Regions from separate parts of the Micromonospora olivasterospora genome, predicted to be linked through region 3. Evidence: riboswitches for the same ligand, from Rfam matches in the RefSeq annotation. Region 3 holds a riboswitch; each other region holds the start of a gene.

Region 1 (6,931 bases), 3.6 Mb from region 3:
CCACCGACCGTCGGTGCTGTGGAGCTGCCCCGTCTGTGCGCCCGGAGACGGTTCGGCGCCCGGACGGTGCCCCCGGGGGCTGCGCCGGCCCGCCGCTGCGCCCGGGCGCTGCCCCGCTTGTGCGGGCAGCTCCATATGCGGCCGAGGTGGCCCGTCCGGGGTTGGACTGACAACCGTCGAGCCGCGACGGGCGGGACACGCCGACGCGCCCGGCGTCCGTGCGCCGCACGGTCGGCGACGGTAGCGTGGACGGGTGCTGCCCGACTCGCCGAGCTGTCCTCTGTGGTGGGTCGCGCGCTGGGCCGCCCGGATGCTGGCCAGCCTCGCGGTCGCCGTCGCCTTCTCGCTCGGGGCCGGATCGCTGCCGTTCGACGCGGTGGCCCCGTCGCCGCCCCCGTCGCCGCCCCCGCGTCCGCCGCGGCCTGGTCCCCGGCCGCCGGCCTCCCCGTCGCCGCCGTCAGCGTCGCGGAGCGCGTCGCCGCCGTCGGTCACCCCAGCGTCGGCGACCGGCCCGCCGGCCCGGCGACGGCGAGCACCGACCCCGGTGTCGCACTGCCGGCCGAGGCGCTCCCGCCGCCGAGCCGCGCCGGGCATGCCGTGACCCGGGCGACCGCGCCCGGCCGGGTGCCGCGCGGGCTCGCCCCCGCCGCGTCCGGTCCCCGCGCGCCCCCGCGCGCCTGACGCCCCGCGGGCGGAGCCCGCGCCCACCACGCTCCAGCAGCACCCGTTTCCCGCGCCGGCCCGGCCTTCGGCCGGGTCGCCGGGCCACCCGGTCCGGCGGCGCGGAACCCGCTACCGCATCCATCCCCCGTGAGGTGCCGCGATGGACATCGTCCTCTACCAGTTCCTGATCGAGGTGCCGCAGGCCGCCGCCATCTGGTTGGTTCTGCTCGCGTTGGCGCTGACCGTGCTCACCGTCCTGGTCGCCCGCCCGCATCGGGACCGGCCGGCGGAGGACCTCGTCCCGTCCGCCGCCGACCTCGCCGCCGCCGAGGAGCGCGCCGACCTGCGCCGGTACGCCGAGGAGGTGGCGGTGGCCGCCGCCGGGGCCGCCCGGACCGCCCGCCGCCGCCGTGACGCGTGGCTCGCCGCCCAGGAGGCCGTCGAGCGGGCCTGGCAGGCGTACGACGCGGCGGAGACCGTCGCCCGCCGGTTCGCGGGCGCGGGCGCCCTGCCCACGCCGCGCACCCCCCGCACCCCCGCCGAGTACGCGGCCCGCGAGCGCTGGCTGCACCATGCCGCCACGGCCGCCCACGTGCGGGGCGAGCTGTCGATCGGGCAACTCTGCGACGTCTTCGCCGGACGCGGTTGCTGGGATCCTCGACGGCACCCGGTCGAGCAGGAGGTCCTGCTGGCCCGTGCCGTACGGGACGGCAGGCGGGCCGGTTACCTGGCGGCGGCAGACCGGGAGCGGGCCGCCTGGCGCGACGCCGAGCTGGCCGCCGAGGCCGCCCGGGTGCTGGCGGCGGAGGCGTCCACCGCGGCCGAGCGGGCGCGTCCCGCCCCGGAGTTCGCCGCCCCTGCGGCGGCTGCGGCCCGGCGACCCGCCCGGGCGGCGTGGTGGCGGCCGGCCCGCGTCGGCTGACCCGCCCCCCCCTGCCCGCTCCCTGGGCCGAGCGGCCGATTCGCCGCGTGAGCCCGGTCACGTCGCCCCGGAAACGGGCGCCGGGCACCATTCGGTGCGCCCGCCGACCGCAATTCCCCGACGATCGGTACCGGTTGTCCGATTATCGACCGTCGGCGTCGGAATGGCTGCCTATCCCATTGAGTCACGTCAGTTCCCAGATGTGCCGCAAAAAAGTCGGCCGGCAAATGTTTAAGCAGGTGGGGTGGGGTTGGCAGGCCAGCGACCGGCCAGTAGTGTCGGCCCGTCCGGCGCGGTAACCGATCGCAAGAGGCGACGCCGCGCCGACCCGCTCAATCGTGATCATCACGAACCGGGGACCCAGTGCACGTGTGGGGTGAATCCACGGGCCGCGGCCCGTGGTAGGGCGATCTTCCCGCCCGAATCCGTCAGCTAACCCGGTCGGCGGTGTCGGAAGGAGTTCCATCCTCGTGCAGCACCATCACACCTCCTGGTTGTCCGTCCCGTGGAGGAACGCGTGAACGACAACCTGAAGCGGCAGCTGCGCCGTCTCGCCACCGAGCGGCCGTACCAGTTCGTCGCCGGCTCGGCCGCGGCGCTCGTGCTGGCCTCCGGCACCGGGGCCCTGCTCGCCAACGGCGACGACGCCGCCGCCCCCCGGCAGACCACGACGGCCGTCGCCGAGATCGCCCCCCGCCTCGACGACACGGCGACCCGGAGCCAGGCACGGGCCGCGGCCGAGGTGGCGCCCAGCGCCTCGCCGAGCGCCACCTCGGCCGCGCCGAACCCGGACCTGACTGCCGCGGCGGCCCCCAAGCCGACCGCGTCGAAGCCGGCCGCCCCGAAGCCGCCGTCGTCCAAGGTCCTCGACTACGACTACCAGGCGCAGACGACCTACTACAACTGCGGTCCCGCCGCCGTGCGCAACGCGCTCTCGGCCACCGGCATCGACAGCGACCAGGGCACGTTGGGCGCCAAGCTCGGCACCACCGAGATGGGCACCAACTCGGCCGAGGACACCACCCGGGTGCTCAACCAGATGGTCAAGGGCAACCCGTACAAGACCCGGATGATCCCGGGCAACGCCGCCACCCCGGCGCAGATGGACCAGCTCCAGTCCGACGTGGTCAACGCGATCTCGGCCGGGCGGGGCGTCGTGGTGAACATCGCCGGCGACGCCACCGACGTCGACGGGGGCTGGCACTCGTTCCCCGGCGGCCACTACATCGCCGTCGTCGGGTACGAGGACCAGGGCCGCACGGTGAAGATCGCCGACTCGGCCAACCCGGCCGTGCCGTCGTACTGGATCAGCACGATCGCCCTGGCGAACTGGGCCGCCACCCGCGGCTACTCGGCCTGACACCCTCCTCCCCACACCGGGCGCCGGCTCCCCCGAGCCGGCGCCCGGTGTCGTCTCCCGGTCCGGGCCCTCGCCCCCGACGACCCGGCGGTGGACGCCGGGCTGCGCCGCGAGGACGGCCGGTGGCGGCTGAGGGCGCCGGGTCAGGCCGTCGGGGACAGGGGGAGCCCTCGTGGGCGACGGACTCGGCGGCACGCGGCGCGGGCGCCGCGTTCCGCTCGCCCGGCTCCAGCTCCCGCCGGGCCGCCGCGAGGAACGCCTCGGCGTACGCCTCGGCCGGGAAGTCGCCCAGGTACCGGGCCCGCGTCGTCCACCGGGCCGCCGCCGCCGGGTCGGTGTCCAGCAGCCGCCCGAGCACCTCGTCGAGGTTGCCCGCGTCCCGGTGCAGCACGTAGCCCGCCCCGGCCAGCGGGAACCGCTCGACGAACCGGTCGCCGTCGCCGCCCATGTCCGTCACCGCGTACGGCTTGGCGGAGTAGAGGTAGTCGGAGATCACCCCGGACACGTCCGAGACGAGCGCGTCGGAGCGGTTGACGCAGTCGACCAGGGACAACCCCCGGCTGGCCGCCGCGCCCCAGACGTGCTGGCGGCCGGTCCGCGCGTGGTCGGCGGCGAGCAGCTCCTCCAGCCGGGCGAGCTGCCGGGCCGACGCCGGGTTCTGCGAGGTGTACGGGTGGGCGCGCAGGATCACCGTGGCGCCCCGGGCCAGCAGCCCCCGGACGATCGTCTCGCCGACCGGCAGCGAGCAGTAGTTCGCGTCGGCGTGGTGCCCGGTCCACGTCGGGGTGTACAGCACGATCGGGTTCGGCAGGCCGGTGGCGGGCGTCGGGCGTACCTCGATCGACTCGACCTGGGGGCGGCCGACCACGACGAACTTCTCGGCCGGGATCTCCACGCCGGCGCGGGCGTACCGGTCGACGGCGGCCGGGCCGGCCACGAAGATCCGGTCGAAGACCGCCGAGACCGGGTTGGCGCTCGGCGCCTTGTCGCTGTCGCCGTGGTGGATCTGGATGTGGGTGAGCTGGGAGAACCGGATGCAGTGGCTGTTCTTCGCCCCGTGGTTGACGTAGAACGCCACCTTCAGGCTCGGCACCAGCGCCTCGTCCATCGACTTGAGGGTCGGGCAGTAGACCACGGGGGCCGTGGTGGCCGCCGCGATCGGGGCGAGGAACTCCGGCTCCCGGACCATCACCAGGAACGGCCGACCGATCCGCTCCAGGTACGGCAGCCACATGGTGACCTGGTACTCCGAGCCGGGCGGGGCGGAGAAGTGCAGCAGGAACTCCGGCTGGTGGCGGCGCAGCGCCCGGGTCACCGCCCCGCCACCCGCCGGCGGGCGGAACCGCCGGAGGGCCAGGTTCAGGGCGACCGCCCCGGCGGCGCCGCCGACGAGCAGGGCCGCCACCAGCGGGACCACGGCGGGCAGCGTGAGCGCGGCGGCCAGGGCGGTGCCGGCGAGCAGCCCCAGCAGGACGTCGCCCAGGCGGGCGGCGACCAGCGGGGTCCACGACCGCACCGGCAGGTTGGCCGCCCGGGTCTCCAGGTTGCCGGCCTGCCGCAGCGGGCCGACGAGCAGCACGAGCCCCAGCAGGACGAGCGCGGTGACGGCCAGGGCCGGGTCGAACCCGGCGTCGAGCCGGCGGGCGTATCCGACCAGGATGCCGGCGGCGAGCAGCACGGCCTCGGCGGTGCTGTCGGCCGCCGCCCGGACCCGGCGCTCCCAGCCGGCGGCGGCGAGGGCGGCCACCGCGAGCGCCAGCCCCCAGCCGGTCGCGCCGGTGAGCGCGAGGACGAGGAACGCCAGCACCGCCAGGCCGGTGGCCGCCGCCCGGGCGGTGAGCTTCCTGACCAGGTCACCACGCATGTCGCTACCCGCTTCTCCCGCCAGAGACCCGCCAGCGGCTCAGCCGGCCGCCGCCGGGGTCGCCGGCTTGCCGGCCTGGCCGGGGATGCCCGCCGCGGGCGCCTCGCCCGGCGCCCGGCGTACGTCGATGACCTGGCCGGTGAGCTCCGAGATCAGCACGTCCAGCGACGACTGGGCGACCGTCTCGGCGGCGAGCAGGGTGTGCTCCGGCTCCTCGCCGAACGCCTTGGTGCGCATCGGGGTGGCGGTGCGCTCCGGGTTGATGCAGTTGACCCGTACGCCGTAGTCGGCCCACTCGTCGGCGAGGGCCTGGGTCAGGTTGACCAGGGCGGCCTTGGTCGCCGAGTAGAGCGCGTAGCGGGCCCGGCCCCGGGTGTACGAGCTGGAGGTGTACAGCAGCAGCTGACCCTTGGTCTGCTGCAGGTAGGGCAGGGACTGCCGGGCGATGGTGACCGGGCCCACGAAGTTGACGTTCAGGACCCGGTCCATCGTCTCCTGGTCCATCTCGGTCAGCTCGCCCTTCTCCAGGATGCCGGCGGTGACGACCACGTGGTCGATCCGGCCGGTGGCCTCGAAGGCGGATTTCAGCGCGGCCTCGACGTCCTCGGCGCGCTCGACGTGGGTGCCGGTGGTGGAGCGGCTGAACGGGAAGACCTGCGCGCCGTAGCCGCGGGCCAGCTCGGTCAGCTCGTGGCCGATGCCGTAGCTGCCGCCGAAGACGACGACGGTCCGGCCGGTCAGCTCCTCGGTGTAGGCGCGCTGGTCGGTGAGCCGGGGCGCCTGCGCGGCGGCGAGCTGGAACAGCTTGTCGGCCAGGTGCACGTCGACCGGGTGGGTGACCTTGATGTTCTCGTCCGAGCCGTCGATCACCTTGATCGGGGTGCCGGGCAGGTAGCGCAGCACCACGCCGCAGTCGTCGGTGGCGGCGAAGTCCGGGTCGCCCGCCGCGATCCGGTACGCCTCCCGGATCGTGCCCGAGCGGAACGCCTGCGGGGTCTGGCCGCGGCGCAGGGTGGAGCGCACCGGGATGTCGGTGATGCAGTCGTTCTCGTCGACCTGGATGATCGTGTCGGCCGACGGGATGGCCACGTCGACGGCCGAGTACGTCCAGAGCGCGTTGACGCACTCGCGCACGATGCGGGCGCTCACCAGTGGCCGCACGGCGTCGTGGAAGAGGATGTTGACGTCGCCCTCGCCGACGGCGTCCAGGGCGATCCGGGTGGTGGCGTTACGGGTGTCGCCGCCCTCGATGACCTTGCTGACCTTGCGGAAGCCGGCCTTGTCGACGATCTGCTGGGCCTCGTCGACGTGCCCGGCGGCCATCAGCACGATGATCTCGTCGATCTCGGGCGCCGCCTCGAAGACCGCCAGGGTGTGCTCGATGATCGGCTTGCCGGCGATCTTCAGCAGCTGCTTCGGGATGCCGAGGCCCAGCCGGGTCCCCGTGCCGCCGGCCAGCACCACCGCCACTGTGCGCGCGGGCCGCCACGGGGTCTCCGGTGCGGCGTCCGGGCCAGTGGTGTGGTCCTGCGTCATTGCCGATCCTCACTTCCAGGGATGCTCAACGGTGGGTTACGGCCGCTCGACGGCCCGGTGAACGATAACGCGTGTACCGCGCCGCCCCCAGGGACGACGCGGTGGCTCGACATCCGCACGAAACCGTACGGTTGACGCGACCCTACTTCTTGTTGGTGAAATCTTCGTAGGCGCGCAGCACCTCGTCGGTCGGGCCGTCCATCCGCAGCACGCCCGATTCCAGCCAGATCGTCCGTTCGCAGGTGTCCCGGACGGACGAGAGCTGGTGGCTGACCAGGAACACCGTCCCGGCGCTCTCCCGCAACTCGCGCACCCGCTGCTCGCTGCGCTTGCGGAAGCCCTTGTCGCCGGTCGCGAGCGCCTCGTCGATCAGCAGCACGTCGTGCTTCTTCGCCGCCGCGATCGAGAACCGCAGCCGGGCGGACATGCCGGAGGAGTACGTCCGCATCGGCAGCGAGGCGAAGTCCCCGCGCTCGTTGATGCCGGAGAACTCGATGACCTCGGGCGTGATCCGGGCGACGTCGTCGGGGTGCATGCCCATGGCCAGGCAACCCAGTGTGACGTTCCGCTCACCGGAGAGGTCGTT
Region 2 (6,931 bases), 1.8 Mb from region 3:
CGCACACCGTTGCCGGCGCATGACGGTCCGCCGGGCCGCCTTGATTCCCCGCGTGCGCTTCCCTAATGTGGGGCGCTGACCGCTGTGGGTTGTCTGCCTCGATCTTCCCCCTCGCGAGGCTCCCGGCGGTCGGTTGCGAAGGAGTCGATGCCGGTGGCAACCATGCCCCCTCATCGTCGTGCGCCGGGACTGCCGCCCACTCGTGGCCGCGCCCGCCGGGTCGTACACCGCCTGCTCACCGTGGTCGCGGCGGTCGCCGTCGGCGCGGGCATGCTGACCGCGCCCGCGTACGCGGCGCCGTCGGTGGACGAGATCGAGGCGCAGATCGACAAGCAGTGGGAGCAGCTCGAACCCACGATCGAGCAGTACAACAAGGTGCGCGCCCAGCTGAGGGTCAACAAGCAGAAGTCGGACGAGCTGCAGAAGAAGATCGAGCCGCTCGCGCTGGAGACAGACCTGGCCATGAGCCGGGTCAGCGACCTTGCCTCCCGCTACTACATGTCCGGCCCCTCCCAGGAGCTCAGCGCGCTGCTGGTCAGCACCAAGCCGGGGACGCTGGCCGAGCAACTGACCCTCCTGGACCGCCTCGCCGCACACGAGCGCAAGCAGCTCGAGGGGGTCATGGCGGTGCGCGCCAAGTACGACGCGCAGAAGCAGAAGCTGGACGCGCTGATCGCCGACCAGGAGAAGAAGACCAAGGAGCTGGCGGCCAAGAAGACGCAGATCAACGCGGAGATCAAGCGGTTGCAGGGCCTGATGCCGAAGACCGTGGTGGTCACGGAGGGCTGCCCCACCATCACGGGCGTGGTCAGCTCGGCGGCACGCACCGCCATCCGCACCGCCTGCGCCCAGGTCGGCGACCCGTACGTCTGGGGCGCCACTGGCCCGAACGCGTTCGACTGCTCCGGCCTCACCCAGTACGCCTACAAGGCGGCGGGGATTCACCTCACGCACTTCACGGGTGCCCAGTGGAACGAGGGCCGGGCCATTCCGCGCTCCGAGGCGCGCCCGGGTGACCTGGTGTTCTTCTTCAGTGATCTGCATCACGTCGGGCTCTACCTCGGCAACGACAAGATGGTGCACGCGCCCCGGGCCGGCAAACCGGTCAACGTGAGCAGCATCAACACGATGCCGGTCGCCGGCTTCCGCCGCCCCGGCTGACGCCGACGCAGCTACGAGGAAGGCCTGCGCTCCAAAGCAGCGAGCGGGGGCCTCCCTCGTGCGGGTGTAGGTCAGCGCGGCGCGCCCACCGCCGAGGGCAGCAGGTCGACGTCGTTCTCGTTGACGAACATGACCCGGTGACCGAACTGGATCTGCACGTACCGGTTCTCGCCCCGGATCACCGTCCAGTCGCCGGGGGACGAGCCGTCGAACGTCACGGCCCGGTAGTACTCGCCGGGCAGCACACCGCCGACGGCGTACCGCTGCCCTGCCGAGAGGGTGTACTGCAGCGGCGAGACCGCCTGGTACGGCACCCCGGCCGGGTACGCCGCCGCCTCGGGGTACGCCCGGCCGTACACCGGGATCGTGGCCTTGCCGGCCTTCGGGACGGCCACGAAGCCCTGCGCCCACTTCGCGCTCGGCGCCGAGGCCGGGTTGTAGAACCAGGCCTTCTGGCCCAGGTACCAGATCGCCGTCCAGTCACCCTCCTGGCCCGCCAGCGCGTACGTCTGGCCGGCGGCGGCGCGGGCGCCGTGGTCGGAGATGTACATCGTGTTCGGCGTGCCGTTCGGCCGCAGCCCGCGGTCGTTCACCAGCGGCGCGTCGGCGCTCGGCGCGGTGCGCAGGATGACCGAGGACGCGGGGCGCAGCGGGCAGGGCGCGATCGGCGGCGGCGGGGTCGGGACCCCGGGCGGCTGCCGGTTGCAGCCGGTGAACGCCGGCTGGTTGTTCGCGTAGTCGGGGTCGATGGTGACCAGCCCGGTGCGCGGGGTGCCGGTCGAGTGGAACGGCGCCTTGAGCAGGTCGAAGTAGTGCGACCAGTCCCAGTACGGCCCCGGGTCCCAGTGCATGCCGGCGACCGTCGACGCCACCGTGCCCGGGACGTTGTCGTGGCCGAGAATGTGCTGCCGGTCCAGCGGGATCTGGAACTTGTGCGCCAGGTGCCGCACGAGCTTCGCCGAGGTGCGGTACATCGCCTCGGTGTACCAGGTGCCGTGGCCGGCGAAGCCCTCGTGCTCGAGGCCGATGGACTTGGCGTTGACGTACCAGTTGCCGGCGTGCCAGCCGACGTCCTTGGCCTTGATGTGCTGGGCGATGTAGCCGTCCACCGAGCGCAGCGTGTAGTGCCAGCCCAGGTAGTCGGCCCGCTTCACCAGGTTGACGCTGGGGGTGAAGTAGCCCTCCGTGTCGTGGATGATGATGTACTCGATCTTCTGGTCCGCCGGCCGGTTGGCCAGGTCGTGGTTGCCGTAGCTGCCGGCAGCGGGGCCGGTCTTCGCGTACGGTGCCGGGATCCACTCGCAGGGGAGCCCGACCGGGCACTCCAGGCCGTCCGGCCGCTCCGCGCGCCGCAGCCCGAGCCGGTTCACCGCGGACTCGTCGGGGTCGACCGCCCGCGCGGCCAGCGTCACCCGGTGACCGTCGTCGGTGGTCCGGCTCGCGCCGAGGCTGATCTGGTCGTACACCTCTGCGGCGAAGGCCGCCGCGGCGTCCTCGGTGTCCGCGCCCGAGTAGCGGGCCACCGCGCCGTACCAGGACGCCGGGTCGCTGTCCGCGCCGACCGGGCTGTTCAGTTCCTCCTGGTACGACGCGAGCAGCGCCGCCCCGCCCCGGATGTTGGTGGCCGCGTCGGCGATGAGCGCCTCCTCGCTGGCGCCGGTGAGTTCCGCGGCGGTCTCCAGGGTGTGCAGTCCGGGCAGCGCCGGGGCCGGCTCGGCCGGGCCGGACTCGGGGACCACCAGCGGCCGGGAGTCGTCGCCCCGGGGGTCCTCGCCCTCGTCGACGTGCGCGCTGGCGGCCTCGTTCGAGGCGACCCGCTCGGCGTCGGTCAGGTGCATCGGGCCGAACCCGCCGCTCGTGCTCGGGTGGCCGGCGTGGGTGTCCCAGCGGGACTCCAGGTAGGAGACGCCGAGCAACACGCTCTCCGGCACGCCGTACTCGGCCGCCGCGGCCGCGTACTGCTGCTGCCTGTCGCTGATCGCGTCGGCGGACCCGGTGCCGATCGGTTCGGCGGCGACGGGCCCGGCGGCGAAGGGTAGGACCGCGGTGGCCGCTGCCACCACGGTGGCGAGCAGGACGCGTCTGCTCGCCGGTAGGCTGGATCGGGGCATCGAACCTCCCGAGTGAGGGTCTGGGTGAGGTCACCCTCCCGCCGCCGCCCCTCGCGGTCAATACCTTTCCGGCTATCGATATTGGATGAAAAAAAGCTACGGCTGTCGCAGCCGTACGGAGTGTCACCGCCGGGCGGGTTGCGAATCGGTAACGGCCGTCTCTACTCTGGTCAATCGTCGGCCGGTCACAGCGCCGCCCATACGGGGCGGTGACGGTCCGACACCGTCGAGTCGCCTCCGGGCGATCCGGGGACCCAGGTACGCCGGGGTGAATCCGCAGCCTCGCTGCGGTAGGGCGCTCTCCCTTCCCGCCCGAACCCGTCAGCTAACCCGGTAGGCGGTACGGGAAGAAGGAGAACGGAGCCCGGTGGCACACCATGCCCCGCGGCGCCCGTCGCGCCGGTCGGCCCACGCCGACCCGGTGCCGGTTGCGCCGCGTCCACGCTGGTCACGCTTCACCACCGCCCTCGCCGCCCTCGCCGGCGCCGCCGTCGTCCTGACCGGCGCCCCGCCCGCGGCCCACGCCGAGCCGTCGGTCGCCGAGATCGAGCGGCAGATCGACGAGGACTGGAACAAGCTCGAACCGCTCATCGAGCGGCACAACGCCACCCGCCAGGACCTCGCCGCGAAGCGGAAGCAGGCCGACGCGCTCGCCCGGCAGATCGGGCCGCTGGAGCGTCAGGTGGACCAGGCGATGGCAAAGGTCAACGGCCTCGCCGTCGAGGCGTACAAGGGCGAGAACCTCTCGGCCGTGAACGCGCTGCTCGGCAGCCGCTCCGCGAGCCAGATGCTCGGGCAGTTGGAGATGCTCGACCAGTTCGCCCACCGCGAGCAGCGCGGCGTCCAGGCGGTCGTCGACCTGCGCGACCGGCTGGCCGCGAAGAAGCAGCCGCTGGACGAGATGGTCGCCCAGCTCACCCGCACCGAGGCCCAGCTCGCGGCGAAGCGCAAGCAGATCGACGACGAGATCGACCGGCTGCAGAAGCTCCGGATCAAGGTGTACGGCAACGGTGGCGGCGGGCCGCTGCGGCCCGCCCCCTGCCCGGCGACCTACCCGGGCGGCGGCGCCGGGATCGCCGTCAAGTTCGCCTGTGCCCAGATCGGCAAGCCGTACGTCTGGGGCGCCGAGGGCCCGAACGCGTACGACTGCTCCGGCCTCATGCTGGCCGCGTGGGCCAAGGCCGGCGTCTCGCTGCCGCACAACGCGGCCCGGCAGCGGGCCGTGACCGCCCGGGTGAGCCGCGCCGACCTGCGCCCCGGCGATCTCGTCTTCTACTACTCCGACCTGCACCACGTCGGCATGTACGTGGGCGGCGGCTGGGTCGTGCACGCCTCCCAGGCCGGCGCCCCGATCAAGATGAAGCACGTCGACGACGGCCAGGTCAACAGCTACGGCCGCCCCGGCTGACGGGTACGGGGCCCCTGCGGGACGGGGGCCCCTGCTCGCCGCCGGGCCGGCGTCAGCGGGTCGGCCAGGTGCGCCAGTTCTGCCAGGACCGGCTCGGGGTCGGGCCGCGTTGCCCCTGGTAGCGCGAGCCGTAGACGGCCGACCCGTACGGGTGCTCGGCCGGCGACGAGAGCCGGAAGATGCACAGCTGCCCGATCTTCATTCCGGGCCACAGGGTGATCGGCAGGTTCGCCACGTTCGACAGCTCCAGCGTGACGTGCCCGGAGAAGCCGGGGTCGATGAAGCCGGCGGTCGAGTGGGTCAGCAGCCCGAGCCGGCCCAGGCTCGACTTGCCTTCGAGGCGGCCAGCGAGCTGGTCGCCGAGCGAGATCACCTCCAGTGTCGAGGCGAGCACGAACTCGCCCGGGTGCAGCACGAACGGCTGGCCGTCGGGCACCTCCACCACCGACGTCAGGTCGTCCTGCTGCACGGAGGGGTCGATGTGCGTGTAGAGGTGGTTGTTGAAGACCCGGAAGAGCTTGTCCAGGCGTACGTCGATGCTCGACGGCTGCACCAGGGTCGGCTCGAACGGCTCCAGCGCGAGGGCGCCAGCCTTCAGCTCGCTGACGAGGTCGCGGTCGGAGAGCAGCATCGCCACACCATAGCGAGCCTGGCCGTGGGCATTGCGACCGGTTCGGGTGACATGCGTGTCGTGGACGGCGTGTCGAACATTTGTTCGATAGAATGCCGGCATGGCTTCCTGGTCCGAATTCGCCGCTGACGAGCCACGACTCGCCGACGGGATCCGCCTCCTCATGCAGCAGTACGGGCCGGGCTTCGGCTACCTGGCCACCGTCCGGGCCGACGGCGGGCCCCGGGTGCACCCGGTCTCCCCGGTCATCACCGACGAGGGTCTCTTCTGCTTCGTCATCGACTCGCCGAAACGGCGCGACCTGGAGCGCGACGGCCGCTACGCCCTGCACTCCTTCCCGCCGGAGGACAGCGACGACGAGGCGTACGTGGCGGGGCGCGCCCGGCCGGTGACCGACGAGGCGCGCGTGGCCCGGCTCGCCGAGATCGGGCGGGCCGCCCCGCAGGTCGACTGGCGGCTGTTCGAGTTCACCGTCGACGTGGCGATGCTGACCCGGCGGGGTCAGGGCGTGGGCGTGGCCGGCCCGGGCGACGGCGCGGGGCGGCCGGCCGTGCAGGTCTGGCTCGACCCCGGGCGGCCGGGGCCGCGGGTGGTGCCGCCGTCGACGTACCCGATCAACGGCCGGCCCGGCGCGCACATGGCGCCCACCGGGCGGCGGCCTGACCCCGAAGACGCCGATGCCGGCCCCGTCGTGGGCCGGCACCGGTGTGTCAGTAGCGGTGGTGCGTCAGGCCGCGCGGTAGGCGTTCCACGCGGTCAGCATCCGGCTCGCCTGACCGGGGGTGAACTGGTACATGCACGAGTCGTAGGTGTAGTCCATGAAGTTGGTGATCGGGTCCAGGCCCGTCGCGGTGCAGGTGTCCCGCCCGGTCGGGCACTGGAACGCCGGCGAGGCCTCGGCCGGGGTGTCGCCGACGCCGTCGCCGGAGCCGGTGCAGCCGCCCTGGAAGGTGTGGTACAGGTTCAGCCAGTGGCCGACCTCGTGGGTGCCCGTGTCGCCCTGGTTGTAGTTGGTGGCGGTGCCGCCCGGCAGCGACTCGCTCAGCACGACCACGCCGTCCATGCTGTTGAGCTTCTTCTGCGGGAACGTCGCCCAGCCGAGCAGGTCGTCGCTCAGCTCGCCGAGGTAGATGTTCAGCGTGTTCTTGCCGCCCTCGCGCAGGGTGGTCTTCATCGAGCGCTCAGCCGACGAGCCCTGCACGATCGGGTACCAGGCCGGGTTGGTGACCCGGTTGATCCTCTGAAGCTGGAAGCCGAAAGCGGTGGCCGCGCCGCCGGTGGCGCCGGCGTAGGCCTCGTTCAGCACGCTGATCTGCTGGGTGATCATCGAGTCCGGGATGTTGCCGCCGGCCCGGGTGCTGTCCCGCTGGATGACGTGGACGACGACCGGGATGGTCACGCTCGCCACCGGCGTGGCCCCGGCGCCGGGGCGGAAGTTGGCCCGCTCGCGCAGGGCGGCGGCCAGGTCTGCCTCGCGCTCACGGACCTGGGCGGAGGTCAGCTCGTTCGGCTCGTGCTTGGCGTGGCCACCGGCCTTGATCCGGGCGTCCGTGTGGACGTCGGCCGGCTCGACGCAGGCGTCCGACGGGGCGGCGGAGAAGGCCGAAGCGGTCGGGACGA
Region 3 (6,931 bases):
ACCTCGCCGTGCAGCGTCACCCACCCGTTCGAGACGGTGACGTCGATCGGCTCCACCGGCACGAACGCGTCCCACTCCAGCGCCCGGCCGACCGCCGTGGCGAGTTCCGCGTCGGTGCGCTGGGACGGCCCGGGGAGCCGGACGGTGACGTCGTTGGCGACCGCCCGGACCCGGGCGACCCGGTGCGCGGCGCGCTCCGCCGCGTACTTCTTGGCGTAGCTGTCGACCCAGCCGGTCAGCGTGACCACGCCCTCGGTGACGGTCACGCCGATCTCGTTCGGTCGGACCCGCGGCTCCCAGGTCAGCTCGTCCAGCACGTCGGACTGGATGTCCTGGTCGGTACGGGTGGTCGTCGAGGTGGCCATCGCTCGCTCCTCCCGGTGTGTCGGTGCCGGTCCGCCGGGCGTACGCCCGCGGGTCCGAGCCTGCCGCCGGCCCGGGTGAACCGGACTCACCCCGCCCGGGTGAGGGGCGCGGGCATCGACAGGGCTCGGTGCGTCCGGCACGATCTGGGGCGAGGCGACGGCGGTCGGGGCGGGAGTGGCGATGAGCGCGGTTGACGAGGCGATCCCTACGCCCGCGCCCGCGCGGCCGGGGCGGTCGGGGGCGGCGGCCGTGCGGGTGGCGCGGCTGGTCCGGCACGAGTGGACCCTCGCGGTGCTCGGCTCGCTGGTGCTCGCGGCGGCGCTGACCTGGCCGACGCTGCGCCACCCGGCCACCACCATCCCGCAGGACGCCGGTGACCCCACCCTCCAGGCGTGGCAGGTGGCCTGGGGCGGGCACGCCCTGCTCACCGACCCGGCCGGCCTCTGGCACTCCAAGTCGTCCCGGTGGCCCTGGTGCTCGCGGGGGGCGGCCCGGGCGTCGTTTCCGGCGCCCGGGCCGGTCGTCAGCCGTCCAGGCCGACGGGGGAGTTGGGCCGGTCGACGTCGACGAACTCGACGTCGTCCACGTCGTACCCGGTCCGGCTCCCGGCCGCGCGGGCGGCCGAGCCGGCGGCCCAGCCGATCGCCGCGCCCACGAGCGCGGCGCTGATCAGCAGGGCCCAGGGCAGTGCCGGGCGGCGCCCGGCGAGCGCGTCGAACGCCAGCACCGCGCGGCGGCGGGCCTCGTCGGCGGCGGAGCCGACCAGGTCACCGGCCTCCCCGGCCAGGCCCGAGCCGCCCCGGCGGGCCGAGCGGGCGGTGTCCCGGACGGTGTCCCCGGCGGAGCTGGCGGCGGAGAGCAGGTGCTGCCAGGCCTGGTCCGCGATCCGCTCGGGTCTGCTGCGGCGTTCCAGCAGGTTCGTTCCCAACATGGTCATACCTCCTCGGGGTGCCACCCGGGCAGTGCCCCACCCGTCGCCGCCGCAAACCCGGACGCGCGGGCCGGCGGCCGTCCCCGCCGACGGGGCGCGCCCGGTACGGCGGGTGCGCGCGATCGTCGGTGGAGACCGCTACCCTGGGGCGGCGAGACCGGCCCCGGGGTCGGTCGTGTGCCGAACCAGATGTGATCCGAAGCAGATGTGAATAGTCCGGATGGGGCGCTTTCTCCGCCCTGATCCACAGATTGCTCATCCTGAGGGGTGGCGACCGAGGCCGTCGGAGGAATACTCTCGGTCGCGGCCCGCGTACTGATGAGGCGCCCGTGATCGGGCGAGTGGAGGTGCTCGCGTGAGCCTGTCGATCGTGAAGTCGGTACTGTCCGGTGGTGTCGTCGAGATCGCCCCGCGCGGTGAGATCGACGTCGACACCGCGTACGAGGTGCGCGAAGCCATCGCCGAGGTGCTCGCCAAGGGGCGTCCCACCCGGATCGAGCTCAACATGCGCCTCGTCACGTTCATCGACTCCGTCGGCATCAGCGCGATGGTGGCCGGCTTCCAGACCGCGGAGGTCAGCGGCGTGAAGCTGGTCGTCACCGAGCCGAGCCGGTTCGTCCACCGTCAGCTCTGGGTGACCGGCCTGCTCGGCCTGTTCGGCGCCCCGGAGCCCTACTACGCCGGCAACGCCACCCCGGAGGTCCTGCCGGGCGCCTGACCGCGCCGGGCCCTTTTGTCGTCGGCTCCGCTGGGGGATGATCGTGGGCGTGCTGCGGCGTGACACCTTCCAGTACTCCGTCCAGGCGCGCTGCCCGCGCGCCGAGGCGGTGGCGCTGCTCGGCGACCTGTCCCGGCAGGGCGAGCTGCACCCGCTGATCACGCGGGTGCGCCGGCTGCCGCCCCGGCCGGGCGCCCGGGCCAGCTACGCGATCACCGACCGGCTCGCCGCCGGTCCGCTGCGCTTCACGACGACGTACCAGGCAGACGTCCTGGTGGTGACCGAGGACGAGATCGTCATAGTGGCCCGGCAGTGGCCGGCCACGACGGTGCGCAACCACACCCGGCTGCGCGACGAGCCGGGCGGCGTGGTCCGGATCGACGTCGAGATCACGCTCGGCGCCCCCGCCCCGCTGTTCGGGTACGCCTTCCGGCAGGCCCGCTCGGCGCACCTCGGCCTGGCCCGCCGGCTCGCCGAGGTGCTGGACCGCCCGCCGGGCGGTTCCTCGCCGGCCTGAGCGGGGCCGGTGGCGACGCGCCGGCGGGCGGCAGCGCGGTGCAGGGTGAGCAGGGCCTTACGGGCGCGGGGCGGGAGTCGGGTCAGTACACCGACAGGTGCACGTGGTTGGTGTGGTCGCTCGACGGATCCCCGTTGCCACCGCTGTACGCCTTCCAGCCGCTGCTGGGCAGCCAGATCTGCTTGAACCAGATGACGTACAGCACGGCGAGGTTGTCCGCGTTGCGCACGAAGTACGCCGCCAGGTTGTTGCCGTACGTGCGGTCCCCGCCGCTGGCCACGCCGCCGAAGCCGCCCGTCTGTGCGGCGAAGTCGCAGGCCCGCCCCTTGGGGTGCTCGCCGGAGCCGCCCGAGCGGTAGCAGGAGACGTACCGGGTGAAGCCGGCCGCCTTGGCCTGCTGGAGCGCGTGCAACGTGCGGGGGGTGATGCAGCCGTTGGCCGGGGTCGGGTCGTTCACGCTGCACGACTCGGCGGGCCAGGACCCGTCGGGGTTGCGCTTCGCGGGGGAGGCGGTGGCGCCGGAGGTGCCGCCGGGGCTCGACCCGCCGCCGGCCCGCTCGTTGGCCACGGCCAGGGCCCGCTCGGCCTGCTCCTTGCGCTTGCCCATCACGGCGACCTGCCGGCGCTGCTCGCGGATCTCCCCGTCCAGCGCCTGCCGCGTCCGGTTCGCCTGGTCCCGGGCCGCCAGCAGGTCGCGCAGGGCGCGGTCCTCGTTGCTGGCCACCTGGTCGAGCGCCGCCGCCCGGTCCATGAACCCCTCGGGCGAGTTGCTGTTCAGCAGCGCCGACACCGCCCGGAGCCGGCCCGTCTTGTACGCCACACCGGCAATCTCACCGACCCTGCTGTCACGCACGGTCAGCTCCGCCTCGATCGTCTTGAGCTGGGCGCCGAGCTGCTGCTGCCGCTGCACCGAGCGGTTCAGGGCGGCCTTGGCGTCGAGGTAGCCCTTGCTGGCCGCCTCCAGCGCGGCGCGCAGCGCCGGGGTGCCGCCCTCGTCGTCCTGCCCCGGCGCGGCGGCGAGCAGCCCGGCGGGCGGCGCCGCCTGTGCCGGGGTGTCGCCCGCCGGGACGACCGCGAGGCCGCCGGCGAGCGTGAGCGCGAGCAGGGCCGCCACCCGGGCGGCCGTCCTTCGTACAGGTGCCACTACTGGCATGCGGATGTCCTTCCGTCAGCCGCCGACCGGGTTAGCTGACGGGTTCGGGACGGAAGATCCCTACCGCTCACGCGGATGCACCCCACGAACGTGGTTCCCCGGCTCGCCCTCGCGGGCGATTAGGCGGCGGCCGCCGCGGGCGCCGGCGGGCGCCACCGGAGCGGAGGCCGGGACCGAGCCTACCGGTGCTGGTGGGGCGGGCGCTGCGCCCGTTACGCACGGTACGCGGATCAAACCCATCAAATCCGGCATGGAGGCACAATAGCCCACCTGATCGACGGATCTGGGTATCACCAGGCGGTCGGCCCGCAGTTTCCCGGTGACGTTCCGGGTTCGACCTGTAGCGTGGCGTGCTCGATGTGAAAGTCCTCGTGCAGTGCGGTGCGGGCGGCGGTCAGCACGGCGCCCACCTCGGCGTCGGGGGCCATGGTCAGGTGCGCCGAGGCGACCTCCATCCCGGAGGTGAGCGTCCAGACGTGCAGGTCGTGCACCTCGACCACGCCGGGCACCGCGGCGAGTCGGTCGTGCACGGCGGTGACCTGCAGGTGCTCCGGGGCGGCCTGCACCAGGATCCGGACGGCGGCCCGGCCCAGCCGCCAGGTGCGGGGCAGGATGAACACGCCGATCGCGACCGCGACCAGGGGATCGGCCCACCACCAGTCGGTGGCCCAGATCAGGGCCGCCGCGGCGATCACCCCGACCGAGCCGAGCAGGTCCCCCAGCACCTCCAGGTACGCCCCGCGCAGGTTGATGCTCTCCTGCGCCCCGCCGCGCAGCAGGCCGAACGCGGCCAGGTTGGCGAGCAGGCCCAGCACCGCCACCGCCAGCATCGGGCCGGTCGTCACCTCCGGCGGGTTGCCGAACCGGCGTACCGCCTCGAGGAGGACGTACACGGCGACGCCGCTGAGCAGCAGCGCGTTGCCGAGCGCCGCGAGCACCTCCAGCCGGTACAGCCCGAAGGTGCGCTGGGGGTCGGCGGCGGCCCGGCGGGTGGCGGTGATCGCGGCGAGCGCCATGCCGATGCCGAGCACGTCGGTGAACATGTGCCCGGCGTCGGAGAGCAGCGCCAGGGAGCCGGTGGCGTACGCCGTGCCCGCCTCGACCAGCATCAGCGCGCCGAGCAGCCCGAACGCGGCCCACAGTCGGCCCCGGTGCCGCTCGGCGGCGTACGCGACGCCGTGGTGGTGGTCATGACCTGCGCCCACGCCAACACCCTCCGTCCCTGTCCCGGTGCCGGCCCAATCTATGCTCACATCGCTATGTATGCAAGTAATCGTCGGCAGTCCGACCGAGGACCCCGTCCGGGTACCCCGTCAGCCCGTCGGATCGACCGTGGTGAGGCGCTGGGTGGCCCGGGACAGCGCCACGTAGAGCGTCCGTACGCCGGAGCCCGGGTCGGCCCGGATCTCGCTCGGGGCCACCAGCACGACCCCGTCGTACTCCATGCCCTTGGCCTGGAGGCTGGTGATTACCTGCAGGCGCGGGCCGGCCTGGCCGGCGAGCCAGCCGGCGACCTCGTCCCGGCGCGGGACCGGGGTGATCACCCCGACCGTGCCCTCCACCTCGCCCAACAGCTCGGCGACCGCCGCCGCGACGGCCGGCCGCAGCTCGGCCGGCGGGACGGCGAGTCGGACCGGGTCCACGCCGGTGGAGCGGACCGCGCTGGGCAGCGCGAGGTCCGGGTAGAGCCGGCGGATCTCCGCCGCCGCCACCGCGAAGATCTCCGCGGAGTTGCGGTAGTTGGTGGTGAGGGTGAAGTGCTGCCGGCGGCGCCGGCCCAGCGCCTGGTCCCGGGACCGGGTCAGCTCCTCCTCCGCGCCCGTCCACGCCGTCTGCGCCGGGTCGCCCACCACCGTCCAGGACGCCAGCCGGCCGCGCCGGCCGATCATCCGCCACTGCATCGGCGAGACGTCCTGGGCCTCGTCGACGACCACGTGCGCGTACTCGCGGTAGTCCTCGGGGCGCTGCCGGGCCGCCTCGCGGGCCGCCCGCTGCCGCTCGGCGTACGTGCTCAGCTCCCGCACCCCGCCGGCCAGCTGGAACGGGTCCCGCTTCGGCCGGGCCGGCCGCACCGGCTTGCCGAGCAGCGCGTCCAGCTCGTCGAGCAGGGCGATGTCGGCGATCGTGAGCCCCTCGGCGTCCAGCGTCCGGTACGCGTCGGCGAGCAGGCCGATCTCCGCCCGGCTCAGGACGCCCCCGGCGTACCGGCGCAGCCGCTCCGGGCGGGCCAGCCAGCCCAGCACGTGCCGCGGGTGCAGGCGCGGCCACCACGCCTTGAGGAACTCGCGGAACTCGGGCCGGTCGGCGATCTCGTCCTCGAACACGCGCTGCTCCGGCAGCCGGGGGATGTCCAGCCGCCGGGCCTGCGCCCACAGCGCGGCGAACACCCCGTCGAAGCCGGCCCGGCGGACCTCGTTGCGGCGGGCGCCCCGGGACAGCGCCCGATCGCGGATGCCGTCCAGCTCGCGGCGGTCCAGCCGCAGCAGCGCGCCCCGGTAGAGCAGGCGCAACTCGCCGGGGCCGCCCGGCACGGCGTCGCGCGCGGCGCGCTCCAGCACCCGGCGCATCCGCAGCGACCCCTTCACCGCCGCCACCTCGGGCGGATCGGTGCGGGTGGCCGACATGCCCGGGAAGAGCGACCCGAGCGAGTGCAGGGTGGCCGCCTCCTCGCCGAGCGACGGCAGCACCGAGGCGATGTACTCCACGAACACCGCCGACGGGCCGACCACCAGGATGCCGCCGCCGGCGTACCGGCTGCGGTCGGAGTAGAGCAGGTACGCCGCACGGTGCAGGGCCACGGCCGTCTTGCCGGTGCCCGGGCCGCCGGAGACGATGGTCACCCCGGAGCCGGGGGAGCGGATCGCCTCGTCCTGCTCCCGCTGGATGGTGGCGACGATGTCCCGCATGCCCCGGCCGGTGGCCCGGGACAGGGTTGCCAGCAGCGCCCCGTCGCCCACCACGACCATCTCCGGCGGGGCCGCACCCGGGTCCAGCAGGTCGTCCTCGATCCGGGTCACCCGCTCCGCCGAGGACTGGATCGTGCGCCGGCGCACCACGCCCAGCGGCTGCGCCGGGGTGGCCTGGTAGAAGGCCGCGGCGGCGGGGGCCCGCCAGTCCACCACCAGGGTCTCGGCGTCCTCGCCGCGCACCCCGAGCCGACCGACGTGCAGCACCTGCCCCTCGCGCAGGTCCAGCCGGCCGAAGACCAGCCCCTCGTGCTCGGCGTCGAGCAGGTGCCGCCGCCGG
Region 4 (6,931 bases), 2.3 Mb from region 3:
AAACCGCTCAGCTTCGTCGCCGTGTTCATCGTGGCACCTCGTTCTCCGGGTCGAACGACGTCACGCGCCGACGAGGTCGTACCCGGCCTCGTCGACGGCGGCGCGCACGGCGTCGGTGTCCAGCGGGCGCTCGCTGGTGACGGTGACCCGGCCGGTGGCCAGGTCCACCTGGACCTCGCTGACGCCCTCGATCGCGCCGACCTCGGCGCTGACCGCGTTGACGCAGTGCCCGCAGGTCATGCCCTGCACCTGGTACGTCGTGGTGACCATGGAACCTCTCCTCTCACCGCGCCCCATGATACCCCCCGGGGGTAAGAGCGGGGCGCACGTCGGCCTGCTCACGCTACCGGTACCCGGTGGGGGTATCGGCGCCACGCTCGGACGGTACCATACCCCCCAGGGGTACGCTATCCTCGTTCGCATGACCGGACCGACGCCCACCCCCGTCCGCGGGTACACCGCCAGCAAGGACCAGCTGCTCGCGCGGCTCCGCCGCGTCGAGGGCCAGGTCCGCGGCATCGAGAAGATGGTCGACGAGGACCGCTACTGCATCGACGTGCTCACCCAGATCTCGGCGATCCAGGCCGCCCTGGACAAGGTCGCCCTCGGCCTGCTCGACGGGCACGCCCGGCACTGCATGCACGAGGGCGCCGCCGAGGGCCGGGCCGACGAGATGGCCACCGAAATGATGGCCGCCGTCGGCCGCCTGATGAAGCGCGGCTGACCCGCGGGAGTGGCGGCCGGTGGCCGCCGGCCCCGCCACGCCCGCGTCAGCCCTCACCAAGATCATGCTCGATCCGGGAAGCAGTGGCCTCCGAGCGGCTCGGAGGCCACTGCTTCCGCGTTCAAGCACGATCCTGCGCAGCGGCACCCGCTCCGAGGCGCACCCGGCGCAGCAGCTGGGCGTTCAGCGCCACGACGATGGTGGACGCCGACATCAGCACCGCGGCGGCGGCCGGACTCAGCGCCACCCCGGCCCGCGCCAGCGCGCCGGCGGCCAGCGGCAGCGCGACCACGTTGTAGCCGGCCGCCCAGGCAAGGTTCTGCACCATCTTCCGGTACGACGCCCGGGACAGCCGGATCACCGCGGCCACCGCGCGCGGGTCGGACGAGGCGAGCACCACCCCGGCGGACTCGATCGCCACGTCGGTGCCGGCCCCGATCGCGATGCCCACGTCGGCCCGGGCCAGCGCCGGGGCGTCGTTCACCCCGTCGCCGACCATCGCCACGGTCAGCCGTCGGCGCTGGAGGTCGGCGACCTTCTCGTCCTTGTCGGTCGGGAGCACCTCCGCGAAGACCTCGTCCAGCCCGGGCCGGAAGCCGAGGTCGGCGGCGACCGCCCGGGCCACCGGAGCGGCGTCCCCGGTGATCATGGCGATCGTCCCGACCCCCAGGGCGCGCAGCTCGTCGATCGCGGCCCGGGCCTCGGGGCGTACCTCGTCCGCCAGGGCGAACGCCGCGAGCACGGTGCGGGGCAGGCGGACCAGGTGCAGCACGGCGGCACCGCGGGCCGCCCAGTCCGCGGCGGCCCGGTGCAGCTCGGCGGGAAGGTCCGCACCCACCTCCCGCAGCAGGGCCGGCCCGCCCACCGCGTACGCCGTACCGTCGATCGTCGCCTGGACCCCCCGCCCGGGCAGCGAGCGGAACCCGGTGGCCGGTGCGGCCCCGCCGGGCGGCCCGGCGGCCGCGACGATAGCCCGGGCCAACGGGTGCTCGCTGTCGGCCTCGACCCGGGCGGCCAGCCGCAGCGCCTCGTCCTCGCCGGTCCCCGCGACGGCCGCGACACCGGTGAGCACGTGCTCGCCCCGGGTCAGCGTCCCGGTCTTGTCGAACAGCACCGCGTCGACGGTGCGCATCCGCTCCAGCGCGAGCCGGCTCTTGACGAGGACGCCGGAGCGCGCCGCGACCGCCGTGGAGAGCGCGACGACCAGCGGGATCGCCAGGCCGAGCGCGTGCGGGCAGGCGATCACCAGCACGGTGACGGTCCGCACGACGGCCTCGTCGGGGCGGCCGAGGGCGGTCCAGACCAGCACGGTCACGACGGCGGTGGCGGTGGCCACGTAGAACAGCCACGCCGCGAAGCGGTCGGCGAGCACCTGGGCCCGGCCGCTGGAGCGCTGCGCCTCGGCGACCATCCGCCGGATGCCGGCGAGGGTGGTCTCCTCGCCGAGCGCCCGCACCTCCACCCGGACCGCCGAGTCGGTCGCGACCGTGCCGGCCACGACCCGGTCCCCCGTCGACCTGGCGACCGGGCGGGACTCGCCCGTGATCATCGACTCGTCCAGCTCGGCCGCGCCCTCGACCACCCGACCGTCGGCGGGCACCCGGCCGCCGGGCCGGACCAGCAGCACGTCCCCGACGCGCAGCCCGGCCACCGGGACCCACTCGGTGTCGCCGTCCGGCCCGACCCGCTCCGCCTCGTCCGGCAGCAGGGCGGCCAGCGCGGCGAGCGATCCCCGGGCCTGCCCGACCGCCTTCATCTCCTGCCAGTGCCCCAGCAGCATGATGGTGACCAGCGCGGCCAGCTCCCACCAGAAGTCGAGCCCGAACACGCCCGCGCTGGCCGCCAGCGAGGCCGCGTACGCCACGGTGATCGCCATCGCGACCAGCAGCATCATCCCCGGCGCCCGGTCGCGCAGCTCGCGAACCGCCCCGGCCAGGAACGGCCAGCCGCCCACCAGAAGACCACCGAGCCGAGCGCCGGGCCGATCAGCGACCGGCCGGGAAACTCCGGCCGGTAGCCGAGCCACCCCGCCACCAGGTGGCTGGTGGCCACGATCGGCACGGTCAGCGCCAGGCACAGCCAGAACCGGCGACGGAACATCCCGGGGTCGTGCCCGGCGTGCCTGTCGTGGCCCATGTCCCCAACATGCCCGTTCAGCCGACCCGCCGCCGGCCGAACCACCGGCGGAACGGCGTGCAGCCCTGCACCGGCAGGTGGGGGTGGCTACGATTCCGGGGCGATGGTCATCCGGATCCTCCCCCCGGCCGCCCCGCCCGTGCGGAGCGACCATCCGTGGTGGGGCCGGACGGCGCGGACCGGGGAACCGCCGGGGCCGCCGGCCCGTGTCCCGCGCTGACACTGTTTGGAGACCGTGGATGGGTGCCGACCACAGCCGACCCGCTCCGCCCACCCCGCCCCGGGTGCGGCGGATCCTCGTCGCGACCGTGGTCCCGCTCTTCGCCCTCACCGTGATCGCCGCGCTTCTCCTCTGGCCGGGCGGCGGCGGCCCGGACACCGACGACGCCGCGGCCGTACCGCGCTACCACGGCACGGTGACCCGGGTGGTGACCGAGCCCTGCCCGCCGCAGCCCGAGAGCCCGGAGGGTGGGCCCGGGGCGGCGGAGGGCCCGTGCGGCACGGTCACCGTCCGGGTCGAGCAGGGGCCGGACGCCGGGCAGCAGGTCGAGACACCGATCCCCACCGGCCCGGGCGCCCCCACCGTCGCGGTCGACGACCGGATCGTCCTGGTACGGCTGACCGACCCGGCGGACCCGGCGGCGAGCAGCTACAACATCGCGGAGCACCAGCGCGGGAAGCCGCTGGCCTGGCTGGCGCTGGTGTTCGCCCTGGCGATCGTCGCGTTCGGCCGCTGGCGGGGGCTGGCCGCGCTGGCCGGCCTGGCCGCCAGCTTCGCGATCCTGCTGACCTTCGTGCTCCCCGGAATCGGCGACGGCGGGTCGCCGCTGCTGATCGCGATCGTCGGCTCCGCGCTGATCATGTTCGTGGTGCTCTACCTCACCCACGGGGTCAGCGCGCAGACGTCCGTGGCCGTCCTCGGCACCCTGGGCAGCCTGGTGCTCACCGGCGTCCTCGGCACCCTGGCCACCGCCGCCACCCACCTGACCGGGTACGGCACCGAGGACGCCACCACGCTGTCGATGTTCCGGGGCGACGTGGACCTGCACGGGCTGCTGCTCGCCGGCATCATCATCGGCTCGCTCGGCGTGCTCGACGACGTCACGGTGACGCAGGCCGCCACGGTGACCGAGCTGGCACACGCCAACCCCGGGCTCTCCCGGTTGCAGCTCTACCGGGCGGCCACCCGGGTCGGGCGGGCGCACATCGCCTCGACCGTGAACACCATCGTGCTGGCGTACGCGGGCGCGTCGCTGCCGCTGTTGCTCCTGCTCACGGCCGATTCCCGGCCGGTGACGGAGCTCCTGACGAGCGAGTTCCTGGCACAGGAGATCGTCCGCAGCGCGGTCGCCACGCTGGGCCTGGTCGCCGCCGTACCACTGACGACCGGCCTGGCCGCGGTGGTCACCGCGGCCGGCCGCGCCGACCCGGACCGCGCTGCGGCCGACGACCCGCCCGCCGCCGTGCCGGCCTCGCGTACGCCCGTCGCCGGCGGCCGTCCCAACCAGCGGGAGTTGGCGCTGGAGGCGTTGAGCGGGGGAGGGGCCCCGGACGGGCCGGGCCGCCCGAGGCCCGGGCGAGGAGACCGAGAGGGGAGCACGGACGCCGCATGGTGACACTACTCAACGTGACCGCTCCCGGCGCGCAACGTGCGAAACGCGTCACTGATTACCGAAAGCAATTACGAAATGACGCACTTTGCGGACTTCCGGGCGTAGATCCCCAGGAGGACCGTCAGGTAACCTCGCTGCCGGTCACCGCCGAAGGCGCGCAGCGGCGTCTGCGGTGCCACCGCCAAATCGCCGCGAGGCGAGCCGGGGAACCAGGTACCCGGGGTGAATCCGCGACCGCGGTAGGGGCCACTTCCGCCCCGAACCCGTCAGCTAACCCGGTCGGCGGACGACGGAAGGGAACACTGTGACGGCACCCCTGCGCCGCTGGTTGACACCCGTGATGGCCGTGCTCGCGGCCCTGGCGATCGTCGCCGGGCCGGCCGCCCCAGCGATGGGCGAGCCCTCCGGCCCCACCCCGTCCGGGCACGAGGAGGACGACGAGCCCCAGCTGATCACCGAAGTCATCGAGGCCGCCAACCGCGAGTACAGCCAGGCCAAGGCGAAGCTGACGAAGTCCAAGCAGCGCCAGCAGCAGTACGCCCTGGAGGTGCAGCGGGCCCAGGACGAGCTGGAGGCCCTCGCGCCGCAGGTCAGCGAGCTGGCCGCCCAGGCGTACCGGACCGGACGGGTCGGCGCCATGGCGGCGCTGCTGGAGAGCCGGAATCCGGACTCGTTCGTCCAGCGCGCGTCCGCCCTCGACCAGCTAAACATGATCAACGCGCAGAAGCTGGCCAAGGTGAACGCGGTCAAGACCGCGGCGGAGCAGGCCAAGCTCGCGCTCGACGTCGAGGTCCGCGAGCAGCAGAAGCAGACGGCGATCATGGCCAAGAAGAAGTACGACGCGGAGAAGGCCCTCGCGCTGGTCGGCGGCGAGGGCTTCACCGGCGGGCTGGTCAACGCCACGTCCCCGGTCGCCAGGATGGCGCCGGGCCGCACGGCGGACGGCGGCTGGCGTCCGGAGTCGTGCAGCGAGAAGGATCCGACGACCTCGGGCTGCATCACCCCGCGCACGCTGCACGCGTACAGGGAGGTCAAGCGGGTCGGTTTCAACCGCTTCGTGGGCTGCTACCGGCCAGGCGGGCCGTGGGAGCACCCGAAGGGCCGCGCCTGCGACTGGTCGCTGCAGAGGAGCGGCTTCAGCCCCTGGCACAACAACGACACCCGGATGTACGGCAACAACCTCGCCGCGTTCCTCATCCGCAACGCCGACCGACTGGGCATCTACTACGTCATCTGGAACCGCCAGATCTGGTTCCCGGCGACCGGGTGGAAGTCCTACAGCGGCCCGTCCAACCACACGGATCACGTACACATGTCGCTGCTGTAGACGCCGTCACGCCGACGAGGGCCGTCCCGTGCGGGACGGCCCTCGTTCGCGTCGGGCGCGGCGGCGGCCGCCTCTCGGGCGCCCAGGACGGGCCAGCCGGCGGGCCGGCGGCCCGTTCCCGTGCGGCCGGGGCGGGTCAGGCGGCGGCCGGCGGCCGGGCCGCACCGCCAGCCGGGGATTCGGCCGCATCGGCTCCCGCCCCGACCGGCACCGCGGCCACCATCCGCGCCTCGCCCGCGCTGAGCCGGTACGACAGGCCGACGACCGCGCACCGCCCGGCGGCGACCTCGGCGGCCAGCACGGACGAGCGGGCCAGCAGCGCCTCGACGGTGTGCGCGATGTGGATGTCGACGATTCCGTCGAGGTCCTCGACCCCCCGCTCGGCGGCCCGGCCCAGGCTGGGCAGCACGGCGTCCACCACCGCCCCCAGGTGACCGGCCGGTGCCACGCCCGTGCTCGCGGCCGCCCTGGCCGCCTGCACGGCGCCGCAGGAGTCGTGCCCGAGCACGACGACCAGCGGGGTGCCCAGCACGGTCACCGCGTACTCGACGCTGCCCAGCACCTCGGGGCCGGCGGTGTGCCCGGCCGTGCGGACCACGAAGAGGTCGCCCAGACCCCGGTCGAAGATGATCTCGGCGGCCAGCCGGGAGTCGGAGCAGCCGACGATCACCGCGAACGGGTGCTGGCCGCCCGCGAGGGCGGCCCGGTGGTCGGCGTCCTGGTTCGGGTGGTGCGGCGTGCCGGTGACGAACCGGCGGTTGCCGGCGAGCAGTTCGGCGAGGGCCTGCTCCGGAGTGGGCGGGGAGCCGGCGGCGGGCTCACGGCCGGTCGACCGGGGAACCGTTTGAGTCATTGGAAATCCTGCCTGTTGCATGCCCATCACCTCGCGCTTCACCCGTCGGCCGCGGCGCCGATCGTGGCGGACGCGCCGTCGCCCCACCGTCACACGCAGCCAAAGGCACGTCAAGCATTACGTGATATGCATTTCATACGTTGAGCCGGGCGCGCGGATGGCGGCAGGCGCGTACCCCGGATGCCCGGAGCCATACCATGTCGGGCATGGCGACGACAGACGGGAACGGAAGCACCCGAAACTGGACCTTCCTCACCAACCACGCGCACGTCCTGCTC

The links. A riboswitch is a leader RNA that binds a small molecule or an ion and turns the genes downstream of it on or off. The one in region 3 is predicted to bind cyclic di-AMP.
Region 1: linked by a shared signal. The riboswitch ahead of JD77_RS21165 (C39 family peptidase) and the one ahead of JD77_RS04145 (coiled-coil domain-containing protein) in region 3 are both predicted to bind cyclic di-AMP.
Region 2: linked by a shared signal. The riboswitch ahead of JD77_RS12505 (C40 family peptidase) and the one ahead of JD77_RS04145 (coiled-coil domain-containing protein) in region 3 are both predicted to bind cyclic di-AMP.
Region 4: linked by a shared signal. The riboswitch ahead of JD77_RS15060 (coiled-coil domain-containing protein) and the one ahead of JD77_RS04145 (coiled-coil domain-containing protein) in region 3 are both predicted to bind cyclic di-AMP.

Annotation. Positions count from the first base shown of each region.
Region 1 covers NZ_VLKE01000001.1:4,563,962-4,570,892, forward strand. The annotation lists gene JD77_RS21150 (acyltransferase family protein) at 1-244, shown strand, start outside; gene JD77_RS21160 (hypothetical protein) at 824-1,585, shown strand; cyclic di-AMP (ydaO/yuaA leader) riboswitch at 1,905-2,047, shown strand; gene JD77_RS21165 (C39 family peptidase) at 2,091-2,945, shown strand; partial or broken gene JD77_RS21170 (CDP-glycerol glycerophosphotransferase family protein) at 3,121-4,809, opposite strand; gene JD77_RS21175 (bifunctional cytidylyltransferase/SDR family oxidoreductase) at 4,849-6,345, opposite strand; gene JD77_RS21180 (ABC transporter ATP-binding protein) at 6,488-6,931, opposite strand, start outside.
Region 2 covers NZ_VLKE01000001.1:2,735,252-2,742,182, forward strand. The annotation lists gene JD77_RS12495 (C40 family peptidase) at 148-1,161, shown strand; gene JD77_RS12500 (N-acetylmuramoyl-L-alanine amidase) at 1,233-3,272, opposite strand; cyclic di-AMP (ydaO/yuaA leader) riboswitch at 3,487-3,627, shown strand; gene JD77_RS12505 (C40 family peptidase) at 3,640-4,680, shown strand; gene dcd (dCTP deaminase) at 4,733-5,311, opposite strand; partial or broken gene JD77_RS12515 (pyridoxamine 5'-phosphate oxidase family protein) at 5,412-5,891, shown strand; gene JD77_RS12520 (zinc metalloprotease) at 6,039-6,931, opposite strand, start outside.
Region 3 covers NZ_VLKE01000001.1:972,649-979,579, reverse strand. The annotation lists gene JD77_RS04170 (BON domain-containing protein) at 1-365, opposite strand, end outside; partial or broken gene JD77_RS33335 (hypothetical protein) at 547-825, shown strand; gene JD77_RS04160 (hypothetical protein) at 890-1,297, opposite strand; gene JD77_RS04155 (STAS domain-containing protein) at 1,653-2,015, shown strand; gene JD77_RS04150 (SRPBCC family protein) at 2,065-2,532, shown strand; gene JD77_RS04145 (coiled-coil domain-containing protein) at 2,615-3,685, opposite strand; cyclic di-AMP (ydaO/yuaA leader) riboswitch at 3,690-3,821, opposite strand; gene JD77_RS04140 (cation diffusion facilitator family transporter) at 3,976-4,890, opposite strand; gene JD77_RS04135 (HelD family protein) at 4,999-6,931, opposite strand, start outside.
Region 4 covers NZ_VLKE01000001.1:3,291,716-3,298,646, reverse strand. The annotation lists gene JD77_RS15085 (hypothetical protein) at 1-29, opposite strand, end outside; gene JD77_RS15080 (heavy-metal-associated domain-containing protein) at 61-270, opposite strand; gene JD77_RS15075 (metal-sensitive transcriptional regulator) at 422-724, shown strand; gene JD77_RS15070 (copper-translocating P-type ATPase) at 846-2,678, opposite strand; gene JD77_RS35490 (hypothetical protein) at 2,615-2,860, opposite strand; gene JD77_RS15065 (YibE/F family protein) at 3,100-4,476, shown strand; cyclic di-AMP (ydaO/yuaA leader) riboswitch at 4,643-4,773, shown strand; gene JD77_RS15060 (coiled-coil domain-containing protein) at 4,778-5,800, shown strand; gene JD77_RS15055 (carbonic anhydrase) at 5,937-6,653, opposite strand; gene JD77_RS15050 (helix-turn-helix transcriptional regulator) at 6,851-6,931, shown strand, end outside.